DNA from 2 places in the Methylobacterium sp. J-072 genome. Region 2 is predicted to be linked to the other one. Evidence: predicted binding sites of a transcription regulator. Region 2 holds the regulator's gene; the other holds the start of a gene.
What was found. The regulator LexA, encoded in region 2, represses DNA repair genes until DNA is damaged. The targets are predictions, from matches to a motif close to TGTTCNNNNTGTGTTCNG.

Region 1 (5,760 bases), on a different contig from region 2:
GCGCCGACATCTACGAGGCCTTCACAAGCCTCGCGGCAAGCCTCATCACCCTCAACCAGATCAAACGGTTCTGTTAGGCGCTCTAAGCCGATCAGGGCCACGATCTGCCGCACGCAGAAGAGCGTCGCGGGCCTGTTCCGTCTCTCAAACACGCCCAGCGGTGGTGCGATCGAATCGGCTCTACCCCGCCTGCGCGGGCTCACCTTGGCTACCGCGGACGCGACTGCCAATCTCGCCTACAATCCTCGCACCCTGAGGTCCCTACGCCTTGCCGGTGCGCGGGGCATCGACCGCGTTGCCCTCCTTGCGGCGCAGGACCGAGTGCCTGCGCCCGTAGAAGAAGTACACGACCAACCCGATCGCCATCCAGATCACCAGGCGCAGCCAGGTATCGAGGGGCAGGCCGGCCATCAGCAGCAGGCAGAACAGGATCCCGAGGATCGGCACCACCGGCACCCCCGGTACCCGGAACGGGCGCTTCATGTGCCGGTCGGTCCGCCGCAGGTGGATCACCGCGCCGCAGACCAGGATGAAGGCGGCGAGCGTGCCGATGCTGACCATCTCGCCCAGGATGTTGATCGGCACTAGGGCCGCCACCACGGCGACCACGGCCCCGATCAGCGCCTGGCTGCGATAGGGGGTCTGGTAGGTCGGGTGGACATGGGCGAACAGCTTGGGCAGCAGCCCGTCCTGGGCCATGGTGAAGAAGATCCGGCTCTGGCCGTAGAGCAGCACCAGGATCACCGTGGTTAGCCCGGTCAGCGCTCCGAGCTTGATCAGCAGGGCGAACCAGCCGATGCCGATCACGTCGACGCCCTTGGCGATCGGATCGGGGACGTTGAGCTCCTTGTAGGGCACCAATCCGGTCAGGACGGCGGCCACCAGCACGTACAGGATCGTGCACACGATCAGCGAGCCGAGGATGCCGATCGGCATGTCCTTCTGCGGCTTGCGGGCCTCCTGGGCGGCGGTGGAGACCGCGTCGAAGCCGATGAAGGCGAAGAAGACCACCCCGGCCCCGCGCAGGACGCCGCTATAGCCGAACTGCCCGAAGCTGCCCTCGTTCGGCGGGATCAGCGGGCTCCAATGCGCCGTGTCGACATGGCCCCAGCCGAGCGCGATGAAGGCGACCACCACGGTGAGCTTCACCGCCACCATGATGTTGTTGAACCGCGCCGATTCCTTGGTACCGCGGATCAGCAGGAGCGTGATCAGCGCCACGATCACCACGGCCGGCAGGTTGAACAGGGCGGTGCCGCCGCCGTCGATCGCCGTGCCCGGCGCGTGCGCGAGCCGGGCCGGGATCGCCAGGCCGACATCCTTCAGGAGGCTCGTGACGTAGCCCGACCAGCCCACCGCCACGGTGGCCGCGCCCATCGCGTATTCGAGGATCAGGTCCCAGCCGATCAGCCAGGCGAAGAACTCGCCCAGCGTCGCGTAGGTGTAGGTGTAGCTCGACCCGGCCACCGGGATCAGCGCGGCCATCTCGGAATAGCACAGGCCGACGAACGCGCAGGCGATGCCGCCGAGCACGAAGGACAGCATGATGCCCGGCCCGGCATATTGCGCCGCCGCCGTGCCGGTGAGGACGAAGATGCCGGCCCCGATGATCGCCCCGACGCCCATGGCGGTGATCGAGAGCGCGCCGAGGGATTTCGAGAGCTGCTCCTCGCCCTCGCCGCTCTCCAGAATGTCGTCGACGGATTTCCGCCCCATCAGGCCCGAGGAGTCCATCGGCGTATCCTTCCTCGTGGCGCCACGGGAGTGGCGCGCGCCTGTAACCTTCAATGCAGCAAGTTTTCTGCCACGGCGCCAGGAATTTTAACGCTTCTCGAGCCAACAACGACAAGTCGCGCTGCGACAAACTGTCGATCAGGGACGGTCGATCCGGGCAATCAGCGGCCGGACCTTGAGACGCGGCGCGAACACCGCGCCGGCCCGCAGCGCCTCCCGCCGCACCACGTCGCCGGCCCGCGCCTGCCTGGCGCCTAGGAGGGCCTCGATCCGGCCGACGAGGCGGCCGATCCAGCCTGCGGCCGGGCGGTGCAGGCGGCCGAGCCCGGTCTCCGGCCGGGCGGTGCCGACGAAGCGGTCGAGGGTGCGGATCCAGCCCTCGGCCGGGACATCGCCCGCCTCCAGGCACAGCACCCAGTCCCGCCGAGCCTCCGCAGCGCCCGCCCCATAGGGGTTCCTGCCCTGGTGAAGCACCAGCACCGCCCCCGTCGCGTCCGCGATGGCCGCCGCCGCCTCGCTCTCCCGGCCAATCACGATCACGGCGTCGCCGACCAGGCCGCCGGCCACGCCCGACACCAGCACGCTGAGCGTGTCGGCCAGGCGATCGATCGCATCCGGATCGGCCGGGTCGGCCAGGTAGGTTACCGCGGAGAGCATGTGCGCGCCCATAGACGATTTTGCGCAGCGGTAAACCGGGGCGCGAAGTCTCGACCGGGCTCGGCGGCGTTTGCCTGAAATTGAGGCGTTGGCGGATCTCGTGTTCGCGCTATGTTCCACGTGAAACACGGGGCGGTGCGCGATGGCTGAGATTCGGAACGGCTCCATCCCCGGAGCGCCCGTGCGTCTCGGTTCGAGCATGCTGCCCCCGGAGGCCCGGCGCGGCCGCGGCGCCACGGCGAACCCGACGAGCCGTTACGAGGCGGCAAGACGCGAGGTGTTCCAGGATTCCGATTGGGAAACCGATGCGCCTGCTCCCCTGCGCACGCAGGTCACGCTGGAGCGCGCCACGCGGATCATCGCCCGTAACACCTCGCCGGACATCCCGTTCGACCGGTCGGTCAACCCGTATCGCGGCTGCGAGCACGGCTGCATCTACTGCTACGCGCGCCCGACCCATGCCTGGCTCGGCCTGTCGCCGGGGCTCGATTTCGAGTCGCGGATCTTCGCCAAGCCCGACGCGGCCAAGCTCCTGGCGCGGGAGATCGCCGCGCCGGGCTACGCGCCGGAGACGATCGCCCTCGGGACCGCCACCGATCCCTACCAGCCGGTGGAGCGCGAGCACCGGATCACCCGTGCGGTGCTGGAGGTGCTCCAGGCAGCGCGCCACCCCGTCGGCATCACCACCAAGTCCGATCTGGTGCTGCGCGATCTCGACATCCTGGCCGAGATGGCCACGGACAACCTCGTGCTCGTGGCGGTCTCGCTGCCGACGCTGGACCCGCGCCTCGCCCGCCTGCTCGACCCGCGGGCACCGCGGCCGGAGAAGCGGCTCGCGGCGATGCGGCGCCTGTCTGAGGCCGGGGTGCCCGTGATGGTCAACGTCTCGCCGATCATCCCCGGCCTGACCGATCACGAGATCGAGGCGATCCTGGCGCAGGCCCGGGAGCACGGTGCCAGCCGCATCGGCCACGCGCTGCTGCGCCTGCCCGGCGAGGTCGCCGACTTGGTGGCCGACTGGTTTGCCGAACACTATCCCGAGCGCCAAGCCCGGGCCTTCGCGCTGCTGGCGCAGGCGAGGGGCGGCCGCGAGAACGATCCCCGATTCGGCCACCGCTTCCGCGGGGAGGGGGCCTATGCCGAGATGATCGGCCAGCGGGTCCGCCTGGCGGGTGGCCGGCTCGGCTTCGCGTTCGGGCGGATGGGGCTGAACCGGACGGCGTTCCGCAAGCCGGGGGCGCAACTCGCGCTGTTCTGAGGCGGTCGCATCCGCCCGGAGGATCGCCGACCTCGAAGCGCAAGTGCAATCCCGCGTGCCTCGCGCAGCTGAGATGCGTTTGCCGGCTCCAGGCACGCAGGACCGGGCACCGTTCCTGGCGTCCGGATGGCGGCAAGGATCAGTTCTGGGCGCCACGGATTCAGATGACGACCCGACCGAAATTTCGATCGGCTGCGTTGTAGTGTAAGTACGTGAAGCAAAACAATCTTGATCGTCGGGCATTTATTAATATTGATTGTCATAAATGTGTGTTGCAGGCGGCATAACCCGCGTCATGTAGAATATTATTCCGAAAAAGATCTCGGATTTGTTCTGGATCGCATTCGCAAAAAAGCTTAACGACTCAGTCTTTACGGAAACGATTTCGATGTCTCGCGCGCCGCACCCGTCGCTCAGCCGCATCGCTTCGGCGAGGCTATCGATCGGCAAAATCCTGTGCGCGATCCTGTTCGCGATGAGCGTCATGCTGCTCGGCTCGGGCGTGACGACCTTGCGGGACGCCCAGATGCAGGCCGATCAGAGCCGCCGCGTGGTGGCGCTCACGGAGGCGAGCCGGACGCTCCTCAAGGATCTGCTCGCCATCCGCATGGAGCGCGGCCGCACGCTTCAGGCCCTCAAGGCCGCTGCACCGATACCCGGAAAGGACGTGGAGCTGATCGCCACCCAACGCGCGACCCTGGCGAGCGGTGTCGAGCGGCTCGGGACTCTGGCCCGCGAGGTCGACGTGCCTGCGGTGCGGGAGAAGGCCGAGCTGACGCAACGGGCCTACGCGGCCCTGCTCGAGCTGCGCCCGCAGGTCGATGCCGCCCTGGCGGTGCCGGCGGCGCAACGATCCGCCGGCACGCTGCCGCCCTTCGCGGGGGCGTCTCAGGCGCTGCTCGATGCGTTGATGGCGGCGAACGACGCGGTCGATGCCGTGATCCCGCGCGGCGACGCGACTCTGGCCCATTACCTCGATCTGAAGCGCGCGGCCTGGATGTCTCGGGCCCTGATCGGCGGCGTGGTCGTGCGGATCGAGCTCGCGGTCGCCGCCGGCACGCCCTGGTCGCAGGCGGACATCGTCGCGGCGTCCGAGGAACGCGGTCGCCTGGCCGGCGCCTGGGACGGTGTGGCCCGGGCCGCCGCCGACGAGACCGCGGACGCGGTCCGGGCCGCCTTCCGCAAGGCCAAGGCCGACAATTTCGAGGGCGAGGCGGCTGCACGCCGCCAGGCCGTTACGGAGGCGCTCACGCAGGGCCGACCGACAGGGTTGTCTATCGACGAGTTGCGCACGCGCCAGACCGCCGAGGTGAACACGATCGCCGACCTCGCAAGCACCGCCCTCGACGCGCTGGTCGATCGGGCTCGGGCACTGACCGCGGAAGCAAGCGCCACCCTGCTGCGGACCGTCCTGTTCCTCGCTGCCGCGATCCTGCTGACCGGGATCGGCACCCTCGTGGTGGTCCGCCGGGTTCTCCGGCCGATCCGCAGCATGACCGAGGCCATGCGGGCGCTGGCCGCCGGCGACGCCTCGGTCGTGGTCCCGGCCCGGGAGCGTCAGGACGAGATCGGCGCCATGGCCGCCGCCGTCCAGGTGTTCAAGGACAACCTGCTCCGGACCCGGCAGATCGAAACCGAGGCGGACGAGGCGCGCCGCACCGCCGAGGCGCAGCGCCGGGCGGTCACGCGGCAGATGGCGGAAGCCTTCGAGGCCGCGGTCTCCGGCATCATCACGCAGGTCTCGTCCGCCGCGACCGAGCTGCAGGCTACCGCCTCGCAGATGACCGCGAGCGCCCAGGAGACCGCCAGCCAGTCCGGCACGGTGGCGGCGGCGGCCGAGCAATCGGCGTCGAACGTCAACACCGTGGCGAGCGCTGCCGAGCAGCTCGGCAGCTCCGTCGATGAGATCGGCCGGCAGGTGCAGGATTCGACGATCCTCGCCCAGCGGGCGGTGGGCGAGTCCGACCAGACCGCCGCCCTCGTCTCCGAGCTGAGCGCCGCCGCTGCCCGGGTCGGTGACGTGGTCCAGCTGATCGCGTCGATCGCGGCGCAGACCAACCTGCTGGCGCTCAATGCCACGATCGAGGCGGCCCGAGCCGGCGAGGCCGGCC
Region 2 (5,760 bases):
GCGCAGGGCGTCGGAGACGATCAGCAGCCGGCGCAGCTGCCGGTTGTCATAGACCTCGTAGGGCTCCTTGCAGCCGATGGTGACCACCTGCGGCGTGAGCGCGACGTAGTTCCGCGAGATATACGAGAACCCGGTGGTGCAACCGGCCAAAGCCAGGCCGACACTTACCAAGCCGATGGGCAGCAGAGCCGCGCGCCGTCGCATCCTCGTCATCCCAAGCCCAGTTCCAGCCCCGTGGCGCATTGAAACGGCCCCGCTTGACCAGTCAATGCGTTTGTCGCCCCGAACGGCGCTCAACCCCCGAACGCGTCCCCGACGAGCCGGTGCACGTAACGGAACGCCTCCGTCGCCCCGGCGGCGGCGCGCGCCTCCCCGTCATCCGCGAGCGCGATCCGGTCGAGCGCGGTGGTGAATTGCCGCCAGTGCAGCCCGCGTCCGTCCGGATGCCCGGCGAGGTGGCGGGCCCCATGGCCTTCCGAGAGGCCGAGCTTCCGGGCTTCCTTGAGCAGGATGGCTGCGCCGAGATTCGAGCCCTCGGCGACGTAGAGCCAGCCGAGCCCGGCCATGGGATCGATCGCTTCCTCGCGCTCCGCGGGCACGTCGGGGATCCGGCCGGTCACGTCGCGCAAATCCTGCGCGATCAGGGCAAGACGGCGCCTCCCGTCGAGATCGGGCAGGACGGGGCCGAGCGCGCCGTCGCGATAGAGCGGATCGACGCGTGTATGGAACCGGTATTGGACCTGAAGGAACAGCGCGTACCGCTCGAGGCTCGCGAAGGGCTCTCCCGCCATGACGCGCCGGTCGAGTTGATCATGGGCCGCCGCGGTCGCCATCCTCAGGCGCTTCACGCGGCTGCCCGGTTCGACCGTATCGGATGTTGAGACGTCCATGTGACCCAGGTCTTGATGGGGCCCTCGACCATCCGAGGCGGTCGGGGCCTATTCTATCCGGGTCGAGGTCGGGACCTCGCCATCCGGCACGAACCGTCATAGCGTCCGGATCATCCGATGCGATTCAGGTCACCGTGAGGCCGACCGGCAGACTGCGCAGGCTTGCGTGATCGGGGCGCTTCGCCCATCAAGCTTGGCCGGATCAGGCTTGCAGAACACTTGCGGAACGTTTAACGTGTTCGTGATTTGTTTCTGAGGCCGCGTCGATGCGGCCCACCAAGCCGCGAGTCCCCGTCGATGCTCACGCGCAAGCAGCTGGATCTCCTGCGTTTCATCCAGAGCCGCATGCAGGAATGCGGTGTCCCTCCCTCGTTCGACGAGATGAAGGACGCCCTCGATCTCAAGTCCAAGTCGGGCATCCACCGGCTGATCACGGCCCTGGAGGAGCGCGGCTTCCTCCGGCGTCTGCCGAACCGGGCGCGGGCCATCGAGGTGATCCGCATTCCCGAGAGCCTGTCCCAGCCGGCGGCGCCGCCCGCCGAGCCCCGTCGCTTCACGCCGAGCGTGGTCGAGGGCGGCAAGTCCAAGCTGCCGCCGGCCCAGCCCGCGACCACCCGGATGATCGATGATGGCGGGCGCGCCATCTCGATCCCCGTGATGGGCCGGATCGCGGCCGGTACGCCGGTTTCGGCCATCCAGAACCAGAGCCACGCCATCACCATGTCGCCGGACTTCCTGGCCGGCGGCGAGCATTACGCCCTCGAAGTGCGCGGCGACTCGATGGTCGATGCCGGCATCCTCGACGGCGACCTCGTGGTGATCCGCAAGCAGGACACGGCCAATACCGGCGACATCATCGTGGCACTGATCGACGACGAGGAGGCCACGCTGAAGCGCCTGCGTCGCCGGGGCTCCTCGATCGCCCTGGAGGCGGCCAATCCGGCCTACGAGACCCGTGTGCTGGGTCCCGACCGGGTTCAGATCCAGGGCCGGCTCGTCAGCCTCGTCCGCCGCTACTGAAGCGGCGCGGCCGGGGCGTCGCCGGGCGCCGCATCGGCGCCGGTCGCGTCGGGCTCAGCAGGGATCGCGTCGCCGGGATCTGCCGGCGCCTCCGGGCGCTGCGCCGTCGATGGCTTGGCCGTGAGTGACGGCCGCCATGGCACCGAGCGTCCGTCGCCGCGGGTGTCGCGTAGCGTGAAGCCGTCGCGCTCAGCCCGGACGGCGACGGCGCCGCGGGCGGCGAGGACGCGCCGGTCGATGACCAGCGGCCCCGTGCAGCTCGGCGGCGCGGCGAGCCGCGTGATCAGCAAAGCCGCCCGGGCGCAATCCTCCGCGAAGGCGCGCCGGTCGCGGACCAGGGCGACGGCGCGGCCATCCGGCAGGCGCGCGGTGCAGCCGAGCCTGTCGCATCGGCCCCCCTTCGAGGCGCCGCCGATTACCGCCCTGGCCGATCGCCCGTCGCCATCCGCCTTCAGCCATTGCTCCAGCACGAAGGCCGAGGGGCTGCCCAGCGTCGACAGGAGGCCGTCCGGTCCCCGGATCGCCGCGCCGCCGCCTTGCCGGTCGACGTAGAGATCGAAGCGCTCCGGCATCGCGGCGAGGCCGAGCCCGAGCAGGGCCGGCGGCAGGGCGAGCCAGCGCAGCCGCGAGACCGGGAGCGTCGCCAGGAGCAGCCCGGCCGCCAGCAGCCCCAGCGCGCCGGTGCCGAAGGCCGGCAGGACCAGGGTGGCGCGATCGAAGCCGGCGATCCATTCGGAGATCGCCAGCATGCCGCCCACCGCCTGCCCCATCAGCCACCAGACCGGCCGGTCGAGGGCGAAGGGATAGGCCAGGATCCCGATCACCGCCGCGGGCATCACCACCAGCGAGACGAGCGGCAGGGTCAGGGCGTTGCCGATCAGCCCGAACGGCTGGATCGTCTGGAAATGGTAGGTGGCGAACGGCGCGGTGGCGATCTGCGCCACGAGCGTCGTCGCCAGGGTGCCGATCACGGCCGAGAGCCCGGTGCCGACGAGCCGCTCGACCCGCCCTGCCCCCGGGCGGCGGAACAGGCGTCCGTCGATCAGCCGCGCGCAGGCGATCAGCCCGGCCACCGCCCCGAACGACATCTGGAAGCTCGGCCCGAGCAGCCCCTCCGGCTCGCGGGCCAGGGCGATCAGGGCGGCCAGCGCGAGGTTGCGCATCGACAGGGCCGGCCGGTCGACCAGGATCGCGCCCAGCATGATCAGGGTCATGATCAGCGAGCGCTCGGCGGCGATGTCCCAGCCAGAGAAGGCGCAATAGGCGGTCACGCCCAGCATCGCGAAGCCGGCCGCGATCTTCTTGATCGGCCACCACAGGGCGCAGAACGGCACGAGGGCGAGCAATGCCCGGACCAGCCAGAACACCACGCCGGCGGCGAGCACCATATGGAGGCCGGAGATGGACACGACGTGATAGATGCCCGCGGCCCGGAGTGCGTCGTTGGCGGCCGGCCCGATCAGCCCGCGCTTGCCGGTGACCAGGGCCGCCGCCACCGCCCCGGCTTGGCCGCCTTCGGCCTGGGCGATCCGGCGCGTCAGCGCGTTGCGGGCCTCGTCCAGCAAGGCCGCGAGCCGGAGGCGTAGCGGCGGCGGTGCGGGCGGTTCCCGGACCGTGATCGTGCCGATCAGCGAGCCGACCGCGCCGATGCCCTGGAAGTAGGCGTCCCGGGCGAAGTCGTAGCCGCCCGGCCGCGCCGCCTCGGGGGGCGGCAGCAGTCGCGCGGTTGCCGCGATGAAGTCCCCGGGCCTGAGGGGCGGCGCCTTCCGGAACGAGACCCGCACCCGCAGCGGCCTCACCGTGGGGGCGAGCCCGGCGAAGTTCTCCACCCGGATCACCAGACGTGCGCCGACCTCGCGCTCGTCGAGCGCCTCGATCATCCCGGTGAGCGGTCCGATGGTGGTGCGGGCCAGGATCGGGGCCGCCACCTGCGCGACCCGCCAGGTCGCCGCCGCGAAGCCGAGGAACCCGGCCGCCAGCGCCAGGACGACGGCCAGAGCCGCTGGCCGCGCCCCCAGGAACGGCACCGGCGCGAGCGCTAACGCCGCCCCGGCGAGCGGCGCGGCGAGCCACGGCGTCCCATCGGCGCCCGCGAAGAACACCAAGATCCCGGCGCCGAACGCCACCGCCAGCCAGGGGAACAGGCGGCGCTGCTCCACCTCCCGGGCGAGGCCTTCGGTAAACCAATCGCCCAACACCGGGAGCAAGGCAGCGCGCGGGCCGGCCAGCGCCACCGCGCCGCCCGCCAGCCTCGCGCCGATCCGCCGCATCCGCCCTCGCCCCGTACCGGACGACTCAGTCCCGGCGGGAGATTCTTAACGCACCCGTCGGCCCGTGCTACAGCGAGCGCTTCGTGCTACGGGCGCCACTCCGTGCGACGGGCGCCGCCCGCATGCCCTGCACCGCGCCTCTTCGCCCTCCGCCCCCGAACATATCGGCCCGATGTCCTCAGCCGTCGTCACGCGCTTCGCCCCCTCGCCTACCGGCTACCTCCATATCGGCGGTGCCCGGACGGCGCTGTTCAATTGGCTCTACGCCCGCCACACCGGCGGCAAGATGCTGCTGCGCATCGAGGATACCGACCGGGAACGCTCGACCAAGGGCGCGATCGACGCGATCCTCGACGGCCTGTCCTGGCTCGGCCTCGACTGGGACGGCGACGTGGTCTTCCAGTTCGCCCGGGCCGAGCGCCACCGCGCCGTCGCCGAGGAACTGCTGGCCGCCGGCCGCGCCTATTACTGCTACGCCTCCGCCGAGGAGCTCACGCAGATGCGCGAGACCGCCCGGGCCGAGGGCCGCGCCCCGCGCTACGACGGGCGCTGGCGCGACCGCGACCCGTCCGAGGCGCCGGCCGGGGTCAAGCCGGTGATCCGGCTGCGTGCGCCCCTTGAGGGCGAGACCGTGGTCGAGGATGCCGTGCAGGGCCGGGTGACCTGGGCCAACCGCGATCTCGACGACCTCGTGCTGCTCCGCTCGGACGGCACGCCGACCTACATGCTCGCCGTCGTGGTCGACGACCACGACATGGGCGTCACCCAGATCATCCGGGGCGACGACCATCTCACCAACGCCGCCCGCCAGAGCCAGATCTTTTCCGCGCTCGGCTGGGACATCCCCCGGATGGCCCATATCCCGCTGATCCACGGGGCCGACGGGGCCAAGCTGTCCAAGCGCCACGGCGCGCTCGGGGTCGAGGCCTATCGCGATCTCGGCTACCTGCCGGCGGCCCTGCGCAACTACCTGGTGCGGCTGGGCTGGAGCCACGGCGACCAGGAGGTGTTCTCCACCGAGGAGATGGTCGCGGCCTTCGACCTCGGCTCGGTGGGGCGCTCGGCGGCGCGGTTCGACTTCGCCAAGCTCGCCAATCTCAACGGCCTCTACATCCGCGGCAGCGCCGATGCGGACCTGGTCGCCGCGATCGAGACGATCCTGCCGAGCGTCGGCCCCGAGCGTGGCCTCTCGGCGCCGCTCCAGCCCGAGCTCAAGGCCAAGCTGACCCAGGCGATGCCGGGCCTGAAGGAGCGGGCCAAGACGCTGATCGAGCTCCTCGACAGCGCCTATTACCTTACCGCGCAGCGCCCTTTGACGCTCGACGAGAAGGCCCGGGCACTCCTGTCCGACGAGGGCCGCGCGCGCCTCGCCGGCGTGCTGCCGGCGCTCGAAGCCCTGCCCGATTGGAGCGCTGCGGCGACCGAGGGTGCGGTGCGTCACTATGCGGAGACCGCGGGCTGCAAGCTCGGGCAGGTGGCCCAGCCGCTGCGGGCCGCGCTCACCGGACGGACCACCTCCCCGCCGCTGTTCGACGTGATGGCGGTGCTCGGCCGGGCCGAAACCCTGGCGCGGCTGGGCG

Region 1: a site for LexA is predicted at 2,493-2,510, ahead of MKK67_RS05510 (PA0069 family radical SAM protein). Genes of this name have one in related genera too.

The regions. Positions count from the first base shown of each region.
Region 1 covers NZ_JAKSYK010000056.1:9,056-14,815, reverse strand. The annotation lists partial or broken gene MKK67_RS05525 (IS5/IS1182 family transposase) at 1-77, shown strand, start outside; gene MKK67_RS05520 (amino acid permease) at 262-1,734, opposite strand; gene MKK67_RS05515 (hypothetical protein) at 1,873-2,391, opposite strand; gene MKK67_RS05510 (PA0069 family radical SAM protein) at 2,534-3,649, shown strand; gene MKK67_RS05505 (methyl-accepting chemotaxis protein) at 4,038-5,760, shown strand, end outside.
Region 2 covers NZ_JAKSYK010000011.1:4,330-10,089, forward strand. The annotation lists gene MKK67_RS00260 (hypothetical protein) at 1-204, opposite strand, end outside; gene MKK67_RS00265 (biliverdin-producing heme oxygenase) at 294-890, opposite strand; gene lexA (transcriptional repressor LexA) at 1,188-1,910, shown strand; gene MKK67_RS00275 (ComEC/Rec2 family competence protein) at 1,904-4,180, opposite strand; gene gltX (glutamate--tRNA ligase) at 4,353-5,760, shown strand, end outside.